DNA from 2 places in the Antarctobacter sp. genome. Region 2 is predicted to be linked to the other one. Evidence: riboswitches for the same ligand, from Rfam matches in the RefSeq annotation. Region 2 holds a riboswitch; the other holds the start of a gene.
What was found. Region 2 has a riboswitch for thiamine pyrophosphate ahead of thiB (thiamine ABC transporter substrate binding subunit). Riboswitches for the same ligand answer to the same signal wherever they lie in the genome.
Positions count from the first base shown of each region.

Region 1 (11,233 bases), 1.3 Mb from region 2:
CCAGTTCCGGTACCGCGATCTGCCGGATGTAGCGGGTCATCGCGTCACCTCGATCCATTCGCGGATGCGTGTCTCGGGGTCGGCGTTCAGGGTGATATCCGTCACGACCGAGACTATGTCGGCCCCGGCTGCAAAGGCCTGCGGCGCGCGGGCGGTCGAGAGCCCGCCAATGGCCACCAGCGGCAGGTCGCCAACCCGGCGCTTCCAGTCGGTCACGCGGTCAAGACCCTGTTCGTGCCACTTCATCTTTTTCAGGATGGTCGGCCAGACCGGCCCCAGCGCCACGTAATCCGGCCCACAATCCAGCGCACGGGCCAGTTCGGCCTCGTCATGGGTGGAAATGCCCAGCTTTAGCCCGGCGGCGCGGATCGCTTGCAGGTCGGCGGTGTCTAGGTCCTCTTGCCCCAGGTGCACCCAGTCGCAGCCCAACTCCGCCGCCAATTGCCAGTGATCGTTGACCACAAGCACCGCACCCGCCGCCCGGCAGAGATCGCGCGATCGTTCGATGAGCGCGCGGAGGTCGGCCTCGGGGCGGTCCTTCACCCGCAGTTGCACCAGCTTGACGCCGAGGGGCAGCGCCCGTTCCAGCCAGTCGGGGTGATCGAAAATCGGATAAAAGCGATCCAGCGTCATTCCAGCACCGCCAGTCCCAGCACGGGGGTAGAGGGGGCGGCCATGTCGCGCGGTTCCATCGGATCGGCAGAGCGCGCCAGCCGTCCGGCCTCCAGCGCGCGGGCGAACCCCTCGGCCATGGCCGCAGGATCGCCGGCCTTGGCCACCGCCGTGTTCAGCAGCACGGCGTCAAAGCCCAACTCCATCGCCTGTGCCGCCTGGCTGGGCAGGCCTAGCCCCGCATCGATCACCATCGGTATCTCGGGAAACTGCGCGCGCAGGGTGCGCAGGCCGTAGACGTTGTTCAGACCCAGCCCGGTACCGATGGGGGCGCCCCAGGGCATCAGGACCTCGCAGCCCGCCTCCAACAGGCGACCGCCAAGGATCCCGTCCTCGGTCGTGTAGGGAAAGACCTTGAAGCCGTCCGCGCAGAGGATCCGCGCCGCTTCGACCAGCTCGAAGGGATCGGGCTGCAGCGTGTCCGCGTGGCCGATCACCTCGAGCTTGATCCAGTCCGTGCCAAAGATCTCGCGCGCCATATGGGCGGTTGTCACGGCCTCACGTGCAGAATGACAGCCGGCGGTGTTGGGGAGGACGGGGATACCCAGGCCACGGATCAAGTCCCAGAACCCCTGGCCGTTACCGCCCGCTGCCTCGCGCCGGAGCGACACCGTCACGACGCCCGCGCCGGAGCGGTGAAACGCCTCGGCCAGCACCGCGGGAGAGGGGTACTGAGCCGTGCCCAGCATCAGGGGGGATGCGATTTCGGTTCCGTAGAAAACAGGCATGTCAGCCTCCCTGCCGGGGCGCGAGGATTTCCAGCCGGTCGCCTTCGGCCAAGGGCTGCTGCGCGCGTGCCGCTGCTGGCACGAAGGTTTCGTTCACCGCGGTCGCCACGCGGGCCTGCCCGTAACCAAGTTCGTCCAGGGCCGTGGCAAGGTCGGTCGCCGCGATATGGGTGGCCGCGCCGTTCAAGATGATCTTCATTGCAGGAACTCCGGGGGCTCGCCGTCCAGCACCAGCCCTGCCACCATCCGCGCCATCGCAGGGGCCAGCAGGAAGCCGTGCCGGAACAGGCCGTTGACATGGATGCGGTCGCCCTGCGGGACGATCCGCGGCAGGTTGTCGGGAAAGGCGGGGCGCGCATCGGCGCCGATCTCCAGCACCTCGGCCTCGGCAAAGGCCGGGTGCAGGGCATAGGCGGCGTTCAGCAGTTCCGCCATCGAACGCAGGGTAGGGGGGCCTCGCCCGTCGCCCTCGACCTGAGTGGCGCCCAGCATGTAGACACCGTCCCCCCGCGGCACGAGATAGAGTGGGTGGCGCGGATGCAGCATCCGCACCGTCCGGCGCAGCGTGACCTCCGGCGCGCGCAGCACCGCCATCTCGCCACGAACGCCACGCAACTCTGGCAGACGGTCGCGCGCGGCAAGGCCCCGGCAATCGATCACGGTGCCGTTCAGGTCGCCGTTCGCCGCGACACAAACACCGCGTGCAGCAAGGCCCTGTCGCAAGGTGCCCAGCGCGGTCCGCGGATCAATATGCGCCTCCTGGACAAAGTGAAGACCGCCAGAGACCCGCCCAGAAAGTTCCGGCTCAAGCGCGGCGAGTTGCTGGCCATCAAGGCGCCGATGCCCCTCCGTCCGTCGGGCGAAACGGTCCAACTCTCCCCGGTCACGGCCAAGGGCGACCACCAGCGTTCCATCCCGCGCCACCGGCACGCCAGCCGCCTGCCACCAGTCCGCGGCTTGCGCGCCCAGACGTGTCACGGGCTCTTCCGCTGCTTCGCCTTCGCAGAACGGGGCCAGCATTCCGCCAGCCCACCAGGAACAGCATTCAGGACCGGGCCCGCCCGCAGTGTCGAGGATGCGGACCGCCGCGCCCCTGTCCGCAAATTCATGCGCGACGCAGAGCCCCGAGACCCCGGCGCCCAGGATCGTGACTTCCGCGCTCATGCCCAGACCTCGTGGAAATGGTGCACTGGCCCGTGACCGCGTCCGACCTCCAGCCGGTCCGCCGCCGCGATGGCCCCGTGCAGCCAGCCATGCGCGCGGCGGACGGCGGCCTCTGGTGCAGCGCCCTTGGCCATTTCGGCCGCGATGGCCGAGGACAGGGAGCAGCCTGTGCCATGGGTGTTGCGTGTGGCAAGGCGCGGCGCCTCGAAAGCGGTGAAACCAGCCTCTGTCACCAGCAGGTCGCGGCAGGTTTCACCTTCGGCGTGGCCGCCTTTCATGAGCACCGCGTCCGGCCCGAGCGCTCGCAGCGCCGCGCCTTGCGCTTCCATCCTTTCAGACGTGGTTGCGGGATCGTGTTCCAGAAGCCGGGCGGCCTCGGGCAAGTTCGGGGTCAGCATCGTTGCGCGGGGCAGCAGGTGATCGCGCAACGCCGTGACCGCCGACGCGTCCAGCAGAGCATCCCCCGACTTCGCAACCATCACCGGGTCCAGCACCACAGGACCGGCGAAGCCCTGCAAGGCTTGCGCCACCGCTTCGATGATGTCGACCGTGCCCAGCATCCCGATCTTCACCGCGTCGATGTCAATGTCGTCGAGCACCGAGCGGATCTGCGCCGCCACCATCTCTGGGGCCAGCGTCGCGACGGATTGAACGCCCACCGTGTTCTGTGCGGTGACGGCCGTGATCGCCGTGGCACCGTAGACGCCAAGCGCCGAGGCGGCCTTGAGATCAGCCTGAATGCCGGCGCCTCCACCGCTGTCAGAGCCTGCAACGATCAGGAGTTTCGCGACCTTTTCCATTTTCTCCTCCGCACAAGGGCACGCGGGAAGAGACTGGAAAACGGGCAGGCGGTTTGCCTGCGTGCGCGATCTCCGTTCCCTACGCCGGCATTGCCCGGATCAGGTTCGATGGGTCGGCGCGATGCCTCTCAGCCCTGTTGCAGGGCACCCCAACGGATTTGGCGGCACCGTAGCGCCTCGCCGCGGCAGTGGCAACCGGGGGATAATCCCGGAACCAATTGACCTGTTCCCCAAACCGATGACGGCGCTTTGCCTCTGGAGCCGGCGGGCAGGCGAGATGGCGAGGTCGAATGTGAAAAAGGTGTGAATTCCGCGCCGCGGCAAACGAAAATGTTCGGGCTCCGTGGCAAATGCGCTACACTAAGGGTGATTGAAGCGTTTCCAGGCGTCGAAAGCATGGCACCGACATATGAACTGAAGCTCTTCGGACCGATCCAGGTTCTCGACAGAGAGGGCAGGGATATTTTGACGGGCACGTGCGGAGAGAAGGCCAAGGGACTGCTGGCAATCCTCGCAATTTATGGTGACCGACCCTGTTCCAGGGCCATGCTTCAAGACAAGCTCTGGAGTGACAGGGGGGAACAACAAGCCCGCAACAGCCTTAGACAAGCCCTGTCTCAATTGCGGCGCATGTTCGGGCAAGACGCAAAGCGGATCTTGCTCACAGATGGCGGGCCGGTCCTCTTGGCCCGGGAACATCTGAAAATCGACTACTTCGATCCAGACGTAAATGCCGCCTCTCGACGGGAATTCCTAGAAGGGATCGATATCAAGGATCCCCAATTCAATATCTGGCTCTCCGAAATGCGCGTCAATTCGGAAGGTTCCGACGCAAGGACGACGGTATCCCATGCCAGCGGCACCGACTGCGAAAACGGACCACGGCTGAGCCTGGGTATCCTGCCGGTATTAACGTCCGTGAACGATGATACGGCGAAACTGGTTGCCAACCTGGTGATCGACAAGATTGCGACGAACCTCAGGTACTACGAAGTTTTCGACATCCATGATTTCCGTGATGTCGCTGCCGCCGGGGCCCGTCCTGCGGATCTGTTCCTGAAGGTCCAGGCCCTGTCTCTTGGTGCGGCGACAAGCCTGTCGTTCAAGATTTTCAAGGTGGAGAACCAGTTTGTAATCTGGAGCAAACAGCGCCAGCTCGAAACGGCAGCTCTGGCAACCGAACTCCTGTCAGAGATGACGGCGCAACTGGTCGACGAGATCTGCAACAAGCTTCTTCATTCCGGGATCGGCGGGATGACCGCCGAGCGCGAGGCTGCACGCAACCTCATCGAAGGCGTCGATCGCCTGATGCGGCGGTCGGAGCGGTCCCTTGCCGAAGCGACCCATGCGCTTGAAAAGGCGTGCGATCTGCAACCAAAGGCGTCTTACTTCGCTTGGAGCGCCTATTCTTCGGCTCATCTTCTCGAGGCCAAAGTGCTCGACCTCAACGAGATCCGGGCGCGGGCCGATTACTGGGCCGCCCGTGCGATCGAGGCTGATCCGCACAATCCGCTGGCACGCTCGCTGCTTTCGCACGTCTACAGCTTTGTCTTCCGGGACTTCGGACGCGCCGCTGCCCTCATTGCGCCTCTTCAATCGGACCCTCCGGACCTTGCCTTGTATCACTACGCCAAAGGAACGCTTGCCTGCTACACCGGTGACTACGACACTGCGAAAGTCGCCGCGGCGCGCGCAGTTCGTTTTGGGCGCGACAGCCCTTACCAGTACCTGTTCGGCTCTCTCAGGCAAATGGCGCATTCCCTGTCCGGTAGCTTCGAAAAGGCGATCCAATATGGGACGATGTCCTTGTCCCAGCAGATCCCGGGGACACAGCCTTTCTTGCCGACACTGCGCTACCTGGCCGCAAATTATGCCCAATCCGGGGATTTGGTCTCGGCGGCAGCGACCTATCGAAGGATCGAGAAGCGGGACCCGGGTTTCACATGGCGCAGGCTTGAGGATCCGGCAGCGCCAGTTCCCGCGGACCATGTACGCCGCTTCCTGATTTCAGGCCTGCGCACTGCCGAGAAGGCCGCCAGTTGACCCCCCCAAAACCGGAGGAACCACCCATGTCGGAAGAACATCGCCTAGACGGGCCCAGCCTTCGGCTTGGGCGGAGAGGGAAGCTCTTCCGCCATGACGGAAAAGAACAAAGGGATGTTGCACCGCTTGCGCGGGCCACGACGCCGGGGCCAAGCGCCCATGCCCACGCCCATGCCCATGCGCATTTCAACGCGCATGCCCACGCGCACGCCCATTTCAGCGCCAGCACGCAGGGCGCGGGCACGGCGCCGACTGGCTCTCCGGCGTTGAACGGCGATCCGGTTCCGGCATTCGGTGATCAGGTCATCTCGACCTGGCGCGAATTGCGGGACCTCGTGCAATTGAGAGACATCGCCATTGAAACGACGGCGGCAGTGGAGTTTGAAGACACGCTAAAGACCGTGAAGAACGAGGATGCCGGTCTTGCAAAGGCCCACAACGCCTATGTGTCGAACATAGCGAAACAGAAGCTCAGCAAGAATGTCTATGCGTATGAGCGTCTTCCGCTGCAGCCGCCTCCGGGCATGCAGGAAACCCGCGAAGAAGTGCGCGAACTGCACCGCAAACAGAACCGTCTGCGTGGGGATGAATTCCGTCAGAAAGAGATCATCCGCCAGGTCGCGGCAAACAATCCGACGGACATGCTACGGCGCCTCGGGATCGAGGAATTGGCGGGCTATCGGGCGACGCGCGCTTTGATCTCCACCGTGCTGCAACTGTCCGAACGGGTCGGCTATGTCTACAAGACCCGCTATACACGGCCCCGGCCTTCGCATGTCGACAATGCGCTGCGGCCGTTCATCGGAATCCCGCCGCACCCGTCCTATCCTTCGAACCACGCGTTCCAGGATACCTGCGTGGCGCTGGTGCTGTCGCGGGCCATTCCCGAATACACCGCGACGCAGGAACTGTTCCACGTCGCGCAGCGCATCGGCGAGAACCGCGAATACGCCGGCTTGCACTACAAGTCCGACACCGAGGCCGGGGTCGAGCTTGCGGGAAAGTTCGCACCCTACCTGTTCTATGCCTGCCGCTACCAGATGCGGGCCGTTCAGCGCGAGTGGTACGAGGGGAGGAGTTGACATGGCCGATGGTGATTGCACGACCTGCGAGGACCGCGAAGGTCTATTCTACCTCTGGCATCTTCAGGCGCTTGGATTGCTTGTAGAACCTTGGGAAGCTGTGGATTCAGAGGATTGCGCGGAGCCTTACGAAGGCAAGCCAAAGGAAGAGTGGAAAAAGATTTTCGACCCAGATGGCCAGTTCACGGCCGTGACGGTGGCGATCATCGACAACGGCTGTGCCGGAAGCTGCCCGGCCGACGCTTCCAAGGGGGCCAACCACTTCGAGCATCCGAATCTCGCCTCGGAGCGATTGATCCATCCGGTGGATTTCACCGGGTTCCTCGAGGGTGCGGTCTATGCCGGGAGAGGCTACGACTGGCCTCGTATACAGGAGTGGATCGCCGGCGACCGGGACGTGCTAGACGCGTTCGATGCGGTCGGCGACCCGTTGAGGTCGGTTCTTCACGACATCTTGGGACATAGCCTGAAGACGCACAAATACCTTGAACTGCCTGATCCCTCTGACAGGTTCGCGGCCCACGGTACCGCTTGCGCCGGCCTGGTTGCGGCCAGCCCTGCGGGATACGGAAAAAAGGAGTGCGTCGACGATGGCGCCGCGACACAAAACGATGCGTCACAGCCCTCCGCCGCACCCGAGCCCGCCCAGGGTGAAGGTCGTGATCGCCAGAACGGATCCTCACGGCCACTCGAAAGTGGCGCGGACAGGTCCGCCAACCGCAATCCGAATGCCATCGGCTACGCGGGCATTCATCCGACGGCGAATATCATTCCGATCAGCACCGTCTACAATACCGAATACTGGCCCCTGATCATGGCGCTTCTCTGGGCTGTGGGGTACGACGCGGACGTGATCCTGATCCCGCGCGGCGTTTCCGATCTGCCCGCGACGGAAGAGGACGGCGGAAAGTCTCGCCCGCCGTCCGAGAAGGAACTGCGCGAGGACCTGTCCTTGAGAGGCACGAGGCTGCTAGCCGGTGGCGCGCGTTCCGCGGAAAAGCATCTGTTCGAGACACTTCTGTCCGTCATTTCGGAAAAGATACCGGTTGTGATGGCGGCAGGGAACAGCGGGTCGGACACGCTGGACTACCCGGCCAACCTCGTCCTGACGGGCAAGGATGGTGGCGGCCCGGTCGCCGAAAACCTGATCGTGGTGGGGGCCGTCAATGCCCGGGGCGCCCACGCATCCTATAGCGCAGGCTATGACGCGAGAGGCACCTTGTTCTATGCGCCGTCGGACGATGCACAGGAAGTTTCCGACCGGTACCACCGATACGACGACATCACATGGCGCGGGCGCAACCTGGACATGGACGTGAGCGTGCCGGAGGGAGCAGGCGACCGTGGTCCTTACTCGCCCTACGGGCTGATGGCGATCGATATTCCCGGTCAGTATGGTTATGCGGCCGAAGCGGGCGAAGAGGACGACTTTGCCGAAGAGGGGGCGGACAAACGCCCCGTCCTCAGGACTTCGGGTGATCGCAACCCGGACGAGCCGATCCCGTACCACACCGAGGTCATGCCACGGTCGCTGTACACCGTGTTCGGCGGAACCTCTGCCGCATCGTGCCAGATCGCCGGTTTGCTCGCCTTGCTGCAGCAAAAGCAGCGTAATGCCGGTGAGCGTTTGTTGAGCGGAAAAGAAGCCAGGGAAGAACTTGAAAAAGCCCGGGTGCCTGCGCCGGATATGGAAAAAGGCGCGCAGGACGCCGGATACGGCATGCAAATCGTCTCGGGTAAGGCGCTGCTCTCTCTGTAGACCCTTTGACGGCGCGATTGCCGGGCGGTGTCCCTTGGCCATCGCCCGGCAAAGGCCGTTCATCCCACAGAGACAATTGACGTTTGAGAACGGGTATTTCGATCAAAAGGCCTGTGAGACGCGCCTATTGCCATTGAGAACGCACCAATTCGGCATTTTCATCTCTCTCACGGCACGTTTCGCATTGTTTTCACACCTGTTTGACACCCCTTTGACAGTCCGTTCCTGCCTCCATGGTTGAATGGAGATACGCGCAGAAGCCTGTGTGTCACCCAACTCATAAGCCTGGAGGAAGTACAATGTTCACGAAAGCTGCTTTGATCGCCACCATGTTCGCCATTTCCGGACCGGCATTCGCAAATGAAACCGTCGACTTGATGGCGAAACAACTGGGCCTGCCGCCCGGCGTCTACACGCTGGCCGAAATCGTCCAGATCCAGAATGAAAAGCCCAGCAACCGGAAGACCCGGATCGAGTTGATCGACCGGAAGAAAGCAACCTTCCAGCGGGCCGTTCACGACGCGATGACGTCCAGTCCGCCAGTCGTTTCCACAAGGTGATCTGGATGTTCGGACAAAAGGGGGCCACGAGGCCCCCTTTTTCTTTTGCCTGAAGCAACGACCAGAGGATGTGCCCGATGGAGGGCACCTGGCCCGCCACGGGTCTTGCATCCTGCCGCGACCGGCCTCCGGCTGGTGTTTATGCCCATGGGCGCGTGTTGCGCAGTCACTCGATGCGCAGAACTCTTGTCTTGTGTAGCTGGGCGGGCGGTTGCAGCGGTCAAGTGCCGCGCAAAGTCAGCGGGGGCTGCTAGCGTAAGGCCGCGATCGCGTTTCTCGCGGTACTGCAGGAGTGGTGGACGTAGATCCGCACGGGCGGCAGGTCTCAGGCGATGCCGGGGTAGGCCAGCTGTTGGCATGGGCCAGCATTAAGCTTCCCAACGGGTCGACCCGTTCGGTTGGTGGCGAGGCGGGCCACGTTCCAGCAACCTGCAGCGCCGCCCCGCGCAACCTTGTGCCGGGCGTGGGGTCGGTCCCGATCTGGGGCACCTGACACCCCCGGAACGGCCCGGAACCCGGCTCAATCGTCGGCAAAAGCATCACGGCGTCGCTCAGGATGGCGGCCGCCGGCCCTGCAAGAGGCCGGCGGCCGTTTTGCGTTACTTGGGATCGAAGAGTGCGATCAGATCGGTCCCGACTGTCCGCAGTTCGCCACGCATGGTGTCAAGCTTGTCCGCGGCAGCGACGATTTCAGTCTCGGTGCTGTCCAGAGCCTCGATGTAGCGGTTGCGCAGGGTCTCGACCTCGACCGCGTCGAGGTTCGCGCGCAGGCGGCCCTGTTCGCTCGACAATTCGCGCTGGCGGTCTTCCAGAGAGGAAATCTCCTGCTGGATGGCACGGGCGCGGCGCAGCAGGTCATGCGCGGTGTCAAAGCTTTCGCCCAGGGGCGCGTCGACCGCGATCCGCCCGGCGCGCACATCCAGCACCAACCGCTCGAAGTCACCCGAGTCCAGCGAATACTGGCGGCGGCTGACGGACCGTTCCACGACGTCCAACGAGACCTCGCCCGCCTCGACGGGCACGGTCACCCGGATGAAACCGTCGCCCCGTTCCACCTTGCCCGGCGCACGGTCGAGTTCTCCGAAACCGCCGGGATGCTCGACCGAGAAGAGCGTCGCTTCTTCCGGCACGGTGGCGTCATAGCGGGTCGTGCGCAGGGTGATCAGGTTGACGGTCACCTGCTCTCCGCCGGAAATCATCGCGGAAATGCGCTGGGTCTGGCGGCGGTCGGTGTTGACCACGGCGCCCGTGGCCTCGGCAAAGGGCAAGAGGCGGCTTTGCCCGGCCAACATGCCGGTAAAGGGCGCGTCGCCCACGAAACCATTGGCATCCTGAACAGAGACCAGGCCCGGCGCCAGCGCCTGATCGGCCTGCAGCGAAGCGGCCATCAGCACCTGTTTGCCGGTCTTTTGCGGGCGGTACAGCGCCCGGATCTCGGGTTCGATTGCCATGTCGAAATACATCAGGTTGGCGGTGCGCCCATCTTCGAGGTCGACGGGCTGCGGCATGGCATAGCGCAGGATGCCCGCGCCGCTCAGGGCCTCGCCTGCGCGGGCCGTGCCAGAGGGTTTGGCAAGATCGAGCGCCAGCATTTCCTTGACCGCGGGGGCATAAGCGGCTTCTGCGGCGGGGGCGGCCAATGCCCGGACGCCCAAGTCGGGCGCCGCCTTGATCGGACGCGGACCCGAGGGGGGATCGTTCCGCGCAATATACAGCGGGTCGATCAGTTCGCGCCGGTAGGCGACGGGAGAGCCGGTGGTCAGCGTCAGCGCCACGTCGTCCCAATCCTGCCCCGAGACATTCTCGACCGTGGCCCAGCCCTGGAACCGGCCTTCGTCCAGCAGCAGCCGCCAGGAATTCTTCCAGGCCGCGACCTCAGTCACATAGGACAGGTGCACGTCGCGAGCGTCCGCGGCCTCCAGCGTCAGGTCGAAACGCCGGGTCTTGCTATCGCGCCGGTCGGCATCCATCGCGCGGGCCAGTTGTGCCGCGACCTCCTCGGAAAAGGTGACCTGGGCACCGGGGGTCAGCACGATGTCCTGCACGCCGTCCTCGGTCAGCATCAGGACGGTGGTGCGGGTCACGTCCTTGCCTTCTTCGACGATCTGGGTTTCGCCCACGCCCATGACTCGCCCGGTGAAGGCGCCGCGTGCGGTGGTGACCTCCAGCGTCTCACCGATCATGGCCCGCACCATCCCCTCTGTCGTGCGCGGTACACCGCCGGCAAAGATGGTGTCCGCCAGCGCCGCAAGGCTGCTGCCGGGCGTGTCGGTCTGCAGGTCGATGACGCCGCCCGAAGGATCTCGCACGACGAGCGAGGCAAGCACGTCGTCGGAATCGCGCATCGGCACGTCAAAAGACAGCGTGTTGCCCTCTGTCGGCGCGATAAAGGTGTAACGGGCGATCCCGGCTTGTCCCAGTTCGA
Region 1 is NZ_OZ255849.1:2,775,794-2,787,026, reverse strand. Features, by position in the region: gene ACQY5B_RS14360 (HesA/MoeB/ThiF family protein) at 1-40, opposite strand, end outside; gene ACQY5B_RS14355 (thiamine phosphate synthase) at 37-633, opposite strand; gene ACQY5B_RS14350 (thiazole synthase) at 630-1,400, opposite strand; gene thiS (sulfur carrier protein ThiS) at 1,402-1,599, opposite strand; gene ACQY5B_RS14340 (FAD-dependent oxidoreductase) at 1,596-2,564, opposite strand; gene thiD (bifunctional hydroxymethylpyrimidine kinase/phosphomethylpyrimidine kinase) at 2,561-3,364, opposite strand; TPP riboswitch at 3,424-3,526, opposite strand; gene ACQY5B_RS14330 (AfsR/SARP family transcriptional regulator) at 3,761-5,407, shown strand; gene ACQY5B_RS14325 (phosphatase PAP2 family protein) at 5,434-6,489, shown strand; gene ACQY5B_RS14320 (S8 family serine peptidase) at 6,491-8,248, shown strand; gene ACQY5B_RS14315 (hypothetical protein) at 8,566-8,808, shown strand; gene ACQY5B_RS14310 (hypothetical protein) at 9,408-11,233, opposite strand, start outside.
Region 1: it holds a riboswitch for thiamine pyrophosphate, as region 2 does, so the genes downstream of both, thiD (bifunctional hydroxymethylpyrimidine kinase/phosphomethylpyrimidine kinase) here and thiB (thiamine ABC transporter substrate binding subunit) in region 2, are expected to answer to the same signal.

Region 2 (11,233 bases):
CGGCCCGCGCGCCCAAGTTCCAGAAGAAACTGCCCCGCCCCCTGACCGAAGACGCCGCGCGCGCCATGATCGACACGGTCGAGATGCAAAGCGCCGACAGCTGGCAGGGCGCCCGCGATGCCGCCGTGGTCACGCTGCTTTACGGCTGTGGCCTGCGGATTTCCGAGGCACTGGGATTGAAGGGACGCGACCTGCCCCTCGGCAGCACGCTGCGAATCCTCGGCAAGGGCGGCAAGGAGCGGCTGGTCCCGGTGCTGCCCGTGGCGGTCAAGGCGGTCGAGACCTACCTCGCGCTGTGCCCCTACGCCGTCGAACCTGACTTGGCGCTGTTCCGGGGCGCACGGGGCGGGCCGTTGAACCCGCGTATCGTCACCAAGGTCACAGAAAAGGCGCGGATGCAGCTGGGCCTGCCTGCCAGCGCGACGCCCCACGCCATGCGTCACAGCTTTGCTACCCACCTGCTGGCCGCCGGCGGCGACTTGCGCGCGATCCAGGAATTGCTGGGTCATGCCTCTTTGTCGACGACCCAGGCCTATACCGCCGTCGACGAGGTCCACCTGATGAAGGTCTACGAGGCGACGCACCCCAAGGCGTGACACGCGCCCCGGCAAGTGCTTTGGTGTGGGCGACACGATCAACCACATCCGGATACCCGTCATGCAGCTTCTTCAATCGCCGGCCTCTCCCTTTGTTCGCAAGGTGCTGGTCACGCTTCACGAAACCGGAAAGCTGGACGAGGTCGAGATGGTGGACATTGCCACCACGCCCATCGAGCCCGATCCGGCGCTTATCTCGGCCAACCCGCTTGGCAAGATCCCGGCCCTGATGCGCTCCGACGGTCCGACGCTCTATGACAGCCGGGTGATCTGCCGGTTCCTCGACGCCCGCGCGCAGGCGGGCCTTTACCCGGAAAGCCGGGTCTGGGACACCCTGACGCTGGAGGCAACCGGGGACGCGATCATGGAGGCGGCCGTGCTGATCGTCTACGAGGAACGCTTTCGCCCGCCCGAAAAGGTGTCGATGGATTGGATCGAGGGCCAATGGGCCAAGGTGTCCCGTGCATTGGACGCCCTTGGCACCCGCTGGATGAGCCACCTGCATGGTCGCATGGACATGGGCCATATCGCGATCGGCTGCGCGCTTGGCTACCTGGATTTCCGCCACGAGGCTCGATCCTGGCGGACCGGCCGCGATACGCTGGCTGCCTGGTACGCCGAGTATTCAAAGCGCCCGGCCATGATCGCGACGACACCCAGCGGCTGAGCAACAAAAAGGGCGGACCCTGTCCGCCCCCGCCTTTACGATCGGGCCGGGTCCGGGACCCGGCGCCTTTGTCAGAAGTGCATCGACAGCCCGACGTTCAGGGCATTGGTCTTGATGTCGGTCTTGAACGTGCCGCCATCGTCGAATGTGCCTTCGTTGACCGAGTAAGTGAACTGATACTCGCCAAAGACAGAGAATCGGTCGTTGATCTGATAGCTGGTGCCAGCCGTCAGGCGCATCGCCGGGCCGGCCAGCTGGAACCCGTATGTCCGCGAGCCGCTGGCGTGATCGGCGTCCACATGTGGAAAGGCGATCCCCAGACCACCCCCGACATAGGGCGTGAACTGCCCCCACTGGTTCTTCCAGCGCCGCATCACGTTCGCGGTCAGCACGTTGTGCCCGTCGGTGAACTCCAGCTGGGAAAAGCCCAGTGCCTTCAGCGTGCTGTCGTCGGCATAGGCCTTGGTGTGCGTGTATTCCACGCCAAAGCCCAGCGATCCGCTTCGCCACCAGGTCGCGCGGGCGCCATAATAGGGAGGCATCACAAAGGGTTTGCCCTCCCAGCCGACAAGCTGGTCGTAGCTGCCGCCACCGTTGGGCAGGTCCCCGGAGATGCGGCTGTGAGGAAGCGTCTGCCAGCCGGTGTAAAACGACAGTTCCATCTCTGCCGCCGCCGGGGCCGCCAGACCGATCAGAATGCCGAGGGAAAGAATCAGTCGCCGCATGGTGCCGCCCCTAACTTTGCTCCCGAGCGAGATAATCACTGCGGAAGGGTGGTTTCAACCGCGACAGATTCGCGCGAGCGTGGAATGTGAGCCTTTTGCATCCTTTACCCCTCACGGCCTCCCGGCTAGATACCGATCCTGAGCGGGGTCCGGAGTCTTTCGAGCCTCCGGAAACCATGGGTTTTACCGCGGGCCGACGGCCCCTACAGCAATGGAGCGAACCTCGTGTCCCACGCAGAAGACCACGAAGGCACCCGAAGGGATTTCCTCTACTACGCCGCCGCCGGCGCCGGGGTCGTCACGACCGGCGCTGCCGTCTGGCCGATGGTCAACCAGATGAACCCCTCGGCGGACGTGCGCGCACTGTCCACCATCCGGGTCGACGTCTCGGGCGTCGCGCCCGGCACTCAGCTCACCGTCAAGTGGCTGGGCAAGCCGGTCTTCATCCGTCACCGGACCGAGGACGAGATCGCCGAGGCGCAGCAACAGGAAGAGGCCTTTGCCGCCGGCCAGAACGTGGTCGATACGAACGCGCGCAACGCCAACCTGGCCGACTCTTCGGCGCCGGCCACCGATGCCAACCGCACCCTGCCCTCGCCCGAGGGTCAGCCGGCGCAGGCCTGGCTGGTTCAGATGGGTGTCTGCACACACCTGGGCTGCGTGCCGCTGGGCAATGCCGGTGAATTCGGCGGCTGGTTCTGCCCCTGCCACGGGTCGCACTACGACCTCGCGGGCCGGATCCGCAAAGGCCCCGCCCCCGAAAACCTGCCTGTCCCGCCCGCCGAGTGGGTCGACGACAGCACCATCCTGCTGGGTTAAGGAGCACAAGACATGGCTGGAATCCCGCACGACCATTACGAGCCGAAGACCGGTGGCGAGAAGTGGCTTCACTCTCGCCTTCCGATCGTCGGGCTCCTGTACGACACCATCATGATCCCCACGCCCAAAAACCTGAACTGGATGTGGATCTGGGGGATCGTCCTCACCTTCTGCCTCGTTCTGCAGATCGCCACCGGGGTCGTCCTGGTGATGCACTACACGCCGCATGTCGACCTGGCCTTTGCCTCGATCGAACACATCATGCGCAACGTGAACGGCGGTCACTTCATCCGCTACCTGCACATGAACGGCGCCTCGCTGTTCTTTGTCGCGGTCTATGCGCACATCTTCCGCGGTCTCTACTACGGCTCGTACAAGGCCCCGCGCGAGGTGACATGGATCATCGGCATGCTGATCTACCTCTGCATGATGGGCACCGCCTTCATGGGCTATGTTCTGCCCTGGGGTCAGATGTCCTTCTGGGGTGCGACGGTCATCACCGGTCTCTTCGGCGCCATCCCGTTCATCGGTGAGCCGATCCAGACCTGGCTGCTGGGCGGACCGGCGGTGGACAACGCCACGCTGAACCGCTTCTTCTCGCTGCACTACCTGCTGCCGATGGTCATCGCAGCGCTGGTTGCGCTGCACATCTGGGCCTTCCACACCACCGGCAACAACAACCCGACGGGTGTCGAAGTGCGCCGCGGATCCAAGGCCGAGGCCGAAAAGGACACCGTTCCGTTCTGGCCCTACTACGTGATCAAGGACCTTCTGGCGCTGGCCGTGATCCTGGCGGTCTTCTTCGCCATCGTCGGCTTCATGCCGAACTACCTGGGCCACCCGGACAACTACATCGAGGCGAACCCGCTGGCGACGCCCGCGCACATCGTCCCGGAATGGTACTTCCTGCCCTTCTACGCGATCCTGCGTGCCTTCACCTCGGACGTCTGGCTGGTGCAACTGGCCTCCTTCGTGACCGGCGGCATCATCGACGCCAAGTTCTTTGGCGTGCTGGCGATGTTCGGCGCGATCATCGTGATGGCCCTGGCGCCCTGGCTCGACACATCGTCGGTTCGCTCGGGCCGTTACCGTCCGATGTTCAAGTGGTGGTTCTGGCTGCTGGTCATCGACTTCTTCGCGCTGATGTGGCTGGGTGCCATGCCCGCCGAAGAGCCCTACGCCAGCTTCTCGCTGATCGCCTCGGCCTACTGGTTCGCCTACTTCCTGGTGATCCTGCCGCTGCTGGGTGTCATCGAAAAGCCGCTGCCCCAGCCCGACACCATCGAGGCCGATTTCGACGCGCACTATCCGCCGAAGGATGAGGCCAAGGGCGCAGGCGCTGCGACCCCGGCGGAATAAGCAAGAAGGACCGTAAGAGATGTTCAAGAAACTCACCCTCGCGGCCCTCGTGGCCTTCGGTCTGGCCGGCGGCGCTCATGCCGCTGGCGGCGAGGCCCACGTCGAGGACTTCAAGTTCTCGTTCGAAGGGCCCTTCGGCACCTGGGACCAGAACCAGCTGCAGCGCGGCCTCAAGGTCTACACAGAGATCTGCTCGGCCTGCCACGGCCTGCAGTACGTTCCGTTGCGCGATCTCGAACAGCTGGGCTACAGCGAAGAGCAGGTCATCGCCTATGCCGCCAACTTCGAAGTCTTCGACGAAGAACTCGATGACTTCCGCCCGGCCAAGCCGACCGACCACTTCCCGGCCGTCACCTCGGTCGGGGCACCGGACCTGTCGCTGATGGCCAAGGCGCGCGCCGGTTTCCACGGCCCCTACGGACTGGGCATCAACCAGCTGTTCAAGGGCATGGGCGGCGCAGAATACATCGCCTCGCTGCTGACCGGCTACACCGGAGAGGAAAAGGAAGAGGCAGGCACCATCCTTTACGAGAACACCGCCTTCCCCGGCGGCTGGATCTCGATGGCGCCGCCGCTGTACGGCGAGGACGTCGAATTCGACGACGGCCACAGCAACTCGCTGCACCACGAAGCAGAGGACCTGGCGGCCTTCCTGATGTGGACCGCGGAACCCAAGATGATGCAACGCCAGCAGGCGGGTTTCGTCGGGGTGTTCTTCCTGGTGGTGCTCTCGGTGCTGCTCTACCTGGTGAACAAGCGTATCTGGGCCCCGATCAAGCGCAAGCCGACCGCCTGATCCGGCCAAGCCGAAAACGACAAAGCCCCGCCGATCCGGCGGGGCTTTTCTTTTTGATCATGGATTGGTGCAGGGCAGGGTTTACCCCGCCGCGCCAATGTAGTCGCGGAAGGCCTGCGGCGGATCGGCAAAGAAGGCCTCTGCCGCCACCGGTGCCTGCGCCTGCCCCTCGGCCACCAGCACGACCTCATGGGCAAACCCCTCTGCGTCGCGCGGGTCATGCGTCACCATGACGACCAATGCGGCGAGGCTGTCGGCGACCTCGCGCACAAGGTCCAGCATTTCGCGTTTCAGCGCCGGTCCCAGGGCGGCAAAAGGTTCGTCCAGCAGGATCACCGGGCGCGCCATCAAGAGCACCCGGGCCAATGCTGCGCGCCCCTGCTGACCACCGGACAGGGTGCCCGGTTTGCGCCCGGCCATGCCTTCCAGCCCCACGCGCCGCAGCGCCCCCTCGATCCGTGCACGCGCCTCGGCGTCCGGACGGCGCCCGCCGGGATGCAGGGCAAGACCCAGGTTTCGCTCCAGCGTCAGGTGCGGAAACAGGTTGCTGTCCTGGAACAGGATCGACACGGGCCGCGCCTGCGGCGGGGCATGGGTCACGTCGCGCCCCTGCCAGATGACGCGCCCGGCCGCGACCTCCCTGAAACCGGCGATGGCGTCCAGCAGGGTGGATTTTCCGGCGCCCGACGGCCCGACAAGCGCCACCCGTCGACCCGGCACCAGCGCCATATCCGCGCGCAGCGTGCCGCTGTCCATCGTCACTTGCAGGTCTTCAAGCCTCAGCACTCAAGCGCCCTCCGCGGTCGAACAGCCAGAACAATCCCAGGCTGGTCATCAACAACAACAGCGCCGCACCGGCCGCCGCCTCCATCTGGTAGGATCCCATCAGGCGATAGACCTGCAATGGCAAGGTCGCCCGGTCCGGATCGGCAAACAACGCGATCACGCCCAGGTCCCCCATCGCCAGGGCCGCCGTCAGCCCGGCGGCAAAGCCCATCGGACGCCGCAGGCGGGGCAGCCAGACCAATCTCAGCCACGCAAACGACGACATCCGCAAGGTCGCGCACAGGCGGCCATAGTCACGCGTGATCGCCTCGGCCTCGGGTCGCAGAATCCGTAGGGCGAAGGGCAGCGCCATCAGTGCGTTGACCAGCCCCGTGACCGGCAGCGCCATGTCGAAGGGATTGACGAAATTCCGCAGGATCAGGAACAGTCCCGTCCCCAGCACCAGGGGCGAAATCGCGATGGCAGGCAGGGCCAGCAACTCGCCCCGCCGCGTGGCAAGTGGCAAGGCCCAGGCCATGCAAAGCGCCGTGGACCCCAGCGCAACCATCAGAGAATGCCCCGCCGCACGCAACGTGTCAGGCGTGATCAGCAGAATGCCCGGCAGACCGCGCAGCACCACCGCCGCCAGAGGCACCAGCAGGAACAGCGCCGCCGCGACGATCCACATGGCATCCCAACCGCGGGCCAGACGTCCCTGCCCGTCCCAGCGCGGCAGGATGCGGTCTCGCCCCGCGCCGAACCCGGCCTGTCCCGCGACGCGCAGCGCAACCAGACCCGCCGCCAGGGCCAGAACCAGTTGCATGACCGCCAGTGCTGCCGCGCGGCCAAGATCGAAATCGAACCGCATCGCCTGGTAGATCGCCAGTTCCACCGTCGTGGCCCGCGGCCCACCGCCCAGAGTCAGAGCCACCGCAAAACTGGTCAGGCAGATCACGAAGATCACCGTAAACGCGCCCGGCAGCACCCGAAGGATCAGCGGCGCGTCAATCACGCGCCATTGCGCAGGCGGTGACAGCCCCAGGGAGGCCGCCAACCGGAAATGCTCGGCCGGGATCGCGGCCCAAGCCGAAAACAGCATCCTGACCGCCAGTGGCAAGTTGAAAAAGACATGCGCCAACACGACCCCGTGCAGCCCGTAAATGTCCAGAGTCGGGCCTCCCAGCGCGCCCAGGAACCTGTTCACCAGCCCCGCCTGGCCAAAAACCGCGATCAAGCCTATGACCGCCACGATCACCGGCAGGATGAAGGGCGCCCCCAGCAGAGTCACCAGCACCCCGCGCCCCACAAAGCGCCGACGCGCAAGGGCCTTGGCCACGGGCACGGCCAGAACGACGCTGAAGGAGGCTGACAGGAAAGCCTGCCAGAGCGTGAACCGCAGCGCCTGCCAATCCCCCGGACCAAAGGCACCAAAGCCCCCGGCCCGGGCCAGAACAACGCAGACCGGTCCCAGCGTCAGTACCGCCAGGACCAGCGCCGCCGCTATTGCGAGAGCGCGCGGCGCCATGCCTCGATCGCCTCGCCGCGCAGTTCTGCCGCCTCATCCTCGGAATAGAAAAGCACCTTTTCCGGCAGATCGAGCTTCTGGAAACCTTCCGGCCACTTGTCGCTGTCCAGCGCGGCTGGGATCGACCAGTTGCCTGTGGCGATCATGCTCTGGAAGTCCTCGCTCAGGATGAACTCCATGAAATCCCCGGCCAGCTCGGGCTGGTCGCTGGTCGCCAGTCGCGCGGCCAATTCGACCATGAAGTAATGCCCCTCTGGGAAGATCGCGGCCTTCTTGGTCTCATCTCCCTCCGCGATGATGTGGTAGGCGGGCGAGGTCGTATAGCTCAGCACCATGTCCGCCTCACCATCGGTGAAAAGGCCGTAGGATTCAGACCAGCCTTTTGTCACGGTGACGATCTTGGGCGCCAGTTTCTCCCAGGCGGCCTGCGCCTCGTCTCCGTAGACCGACTGCACCCAAAGCACCAGGGCCAGCCCCGAGATCGAGGTGCGCGGGTCCTGGATCACCAGCCGCAGGTCATCGGGCGCCTCCAGCAGCGCGTCGAAACTGGCGGGCGGCGCATCCACGCGGGTGGTGTCGTAGACAAAGGCGGTGTGTCCGTAGTTGAAGGGCAGGAACACCTCGTCCGTCCAGTTGATCGGCAGGGTCAGCGGCGACAGGTCCACCCCGTGTTCGGCAAAGAGCCCCGATTCACGGGCCTTTTTGGTCACGTCAGTGTTCAGGCCGATCACGACATCGGCCTCGGTCCGGTCCCCTTCCAGCAGGATTCGGGGCAAGAGATCGCCAGGTTTGAATTGCAGGTCGCAGGCGCAGCGCGCCTCGAACAGCTCTTCGATCCTCGGCCCCGGCCCCCATTCCGAGACAAAATAATCGGGCGCATAGACCGTCAGGACAGGCGTTTCGGCAAGGGCAAGCCCGGCGCTGAGACATCCCGCGGCAACAGTGAAGGCAAATGACTTCATGAAGTCCTCCAATATTGCGGCGCAAGGGCAAGATTGGAGTCCCGTGTCCGGGCCCATACCTTCCCTCCGCCGGTTTTAACCGGTTCAGGTTCAACGGGTTGATCCGATCTACGGAAATCTCAGACGGCTCATGCACCGCCACCCCGAGGTAGGCGGGACCCTAGTCCCGACGCCACGGAACATCAAGAAAAACCGTGATTTTTTCAGCCTGTTATGGTAAGTTTCAACCATCCCGACATTGCTGGAGAAAGGAGGCGCCCTTGGGGAAACGCGTTTGATCATTTTGTGCCTAGAGCTGGGGGTTATCTGGCTCATCTATCTTTGTTTCGGCTGGATCGCGGCCTTTGAGATGCCGCTCTGGATTTCCACCTTCATCGTGATTGCCGTTGACCGCGCGACGGATGCCGTGGGCGAATTCGCCCAGAGACGGCGCGACGGGCTCGAATAGTCTTGGCATTGCGCCCCGGCTTGCGTATCCCGCGCGGAAACGAAAGGGACGCAGCCATGAGCCTGAACACATTCGGACATCTTTTCCGTGTGACCACCTGGGGCGAAAGCCACGGGCCGGCTCTTGGGGCTACGGTCGACGGCTGCCCGCCGGGCATCGAAATCGACGAGGCGCAGATCCAGCACTGGCTGGACCGGCGCAAGCCGGGGCAGAACAAGTTCACCACACAACGACGCGAACCGGACGCCGTGCGCATCCTGTCAGGCGTCTTCGAGGGCCGGACCACCGGCACCTCGGTGCAGCTGATGATCGAGAACACCGACCAGAGGTCCAAGGATTATTCCGAGATCGCGCAAAAGTTCCGCCCCGGTCATGCCGACATCACATATTTCCAGAAATACGGGCTGCGCGACTATCGCGGCGGCGGGCGCTCCTCCGCGCGGGAAACCGCTGCGCGCGTGGCCGCCGGTGGGCTGGCGCGCGCGGCGCTGACGGCGCTGGTGCCGGGGATCGAGATCCGCGGGTACATGGTGCAGATGGGCAGCCACGGCGTCGACCGGACGCGCTTCGATGATGCCCAGATCGATGCCAACCCCTTCTGGTGCCCGGACCCGCAAGCCGCCGAGACCTGGGCGGATTACCTGGACGGGCTGCGCAAATCGGGCGAGAGCGTGGGCGCGGTGATCGAGGTGGTCGCCCGCAATACCCCTGCGGGCCTCGGCGCCCCCGTCTATGGCAAGCTGGACACCGATCTTGCGGCCGCGATGATGTCGATCAACGCGGTCAAGGGCGTCGAGATCGGCGAGGGCATGGCCTCGGCCGCCCTGACCGGCAGCCAGAATGCCGACGAGATCTTCATGGGAGAGAACGGCCCGGTCTACAGCTCCAACCATGCCGGCGGTATCCTGGGCGGCATTTCGACCGGCCAGGAAATCGTCGTGCGTTTCGCGGTCAAGCCGACCTCGTCCATCCTGACCCCGCGCAAGACCATCACCCTGAGCGGTGAAGAGACAGAGATCGTCACCAAGGGCCGGCACGATCCCTGCGTGGGTATCCGCGCCGTTCCGGTGGGAGAGGCGATGATGGCCTGCGTCTTGCTTGACCACCTTCTGCTGCATCGCGGCCAGGTCGGTGACGCCGGCGGACGCATCGGGGGCTGAGGCCCCGTCAGAAATCCTTCCAAAGGGCGTCGTCACCAACGGCCCTCTTGTAGGCCGGTGCCGGGTTCGGCGCGGACTGCTCGAAGCTGTCGAGTTCCACTTCGAGGGGGGACGGCTCCAGTTCTTCGGCAGCCCAGCTGCCGTGCACCAAGGTTTCCGTGTCCGCCATCGTGTCGTCACACCCCCCGCCCCCATCGCCAGATGCAACGTCTTGGTCATGCTTTTGCTCATGGCCCCTTGGGTCGACGCCTTTCACCGAAAAGCCCTCGTTGACCGGGTCCTCCCAGGTGTTCGCCGCAGGGGGCAAATCCTGCACGGAGAAGCGCGCGAGGACATCAGACAGACGGGTGGCCTCGACACGCAGTTTCTGGCTGGCAGCATTGGTCTGGCTGACCATCGCGGCGTTCTGCTGTGTGACCTTGTCCAACTCACCCACGCCGACGTTGATTTCCTGCACGCCGCTGGCCTGATCACGGGCCGAGGTCGCGATACCGGAAACCATTTCGGACACTTCGGTCACGCTTTGCACGATATGGGTCAGGGTTTCGCTGGTTTCATGGACCAGCTTTTCACCATCTTCCACCTGCTTGCTGCTGTTCGTCACCAGCTCCTTGATCTCGCTCGCGGATTCCGAGGCCCGCTGGGCCAGTCCCCGCACCTCGGAGGCCACCACGGAAAAGCCCTTGCCGCTTTCGCCGGCGCGCGCGGCCTCGACCCCCGCGTTCAGGGCCAGCAGGTTGGTTTGAAAGGCGATGTCGTCGATGACCGTGATGATCTGCGAAATCTGGTCAGAGGACTTTGCGATGGACCCCATCGCCTCCAGCGCCCTTGCCATGACCTCGCCGCCCTGCTCGGCCCGGCGACGGCCCTCGACCACCTTCGTATCGACCTCCTGCGCCCGGGCCGAGGCCGACTGCACGCTGGCTGACAATTCCTCCAGGGCGGCGGCCGACTCCTCCAGCGTCGCGGCCTGAACCTCGGAGCGGCGCGACATCTCGTCGGACATGCTGGACAGTTCGTTGGCGTTGTTTGTCACCGCGTCGGCGCTTTGCCGCAACGACCCGACAAGATCGTCCAGCGTGTCGGCGAGGTTGTTGAAGTCGGCGCAAAGCTGGACGTAGCTCTCGCCGAGATCCCGCCACTCGCCCTCGTCGATACGGTTCTGGAGGTCCCCGCCCCGCAGCTGGCTCATCGCGGTGCTGAAGGCCTGGAACAGGTCCACGCGCCTGCCATTCTCGGCCACCATGCGCTTTTCGGCAGCATCTGCAGCCAGCAGCTTGGCCTTCAGATCCTCGAGGTTGCGAGAGATCATCCCCACCTCGTCGGCACGCGTGGTATCGGCAAGTTCGAACGCGTAATCGTGCTGGGCAAGACGCCGGACCGCGTCACGGGCGCGCTGGATCGGCAGCGA
Region 2 is NZ_OZ255849.1:4,076,978-4,088,210, forward strand. Features, by position in the region: gene ACQY5B_RS20850 (tyrosine recombinase XerC) at 1-596, shown strand, start outside; gene ACQY5B_RS20855 (glutathione S-transferase) at 658-1,263, shown strand; gene ACQY5B_RS20860 (outer membrane protein) at 1,335-1,988, opposite strand; gene petA (ubiquinol-cytochrome c reductase iron-sulfur subunit) at 2,214-2,807, shown strand; gene petB (cytochrome b) at 2,820-4,166, shown strand; gene ACQY5B_RS20875 (cytochrome c1) at 4,186-4,962, shown strand; gene ACQY5B_RS20880 (thiamine ABC transporter ATP-binding protein) at 5,044-5,748, opposite strand; gene ACQY5B_RS20885 (thiamine/thiamine pyrophosphate ABC transporter permease ThiP) at 5,735-7,252, opposite strand; gene thiB (thiamine ABC transporter substrate binding subunit) at 7,228-8,214, opposite strand; TPP riboswitch at 8,259-8,370, opposite strand; gene ACQY5B_RS20895 (hypothetical protein) at 8,489-8,662, shown strand; gene aroC (chorismate synthase) at 8,719-9,822, shown strand; gene ACQY5B_RS20905 (methyl-accepting chemotaxis protein) at 9,830-11,233, opposite strand, start outside.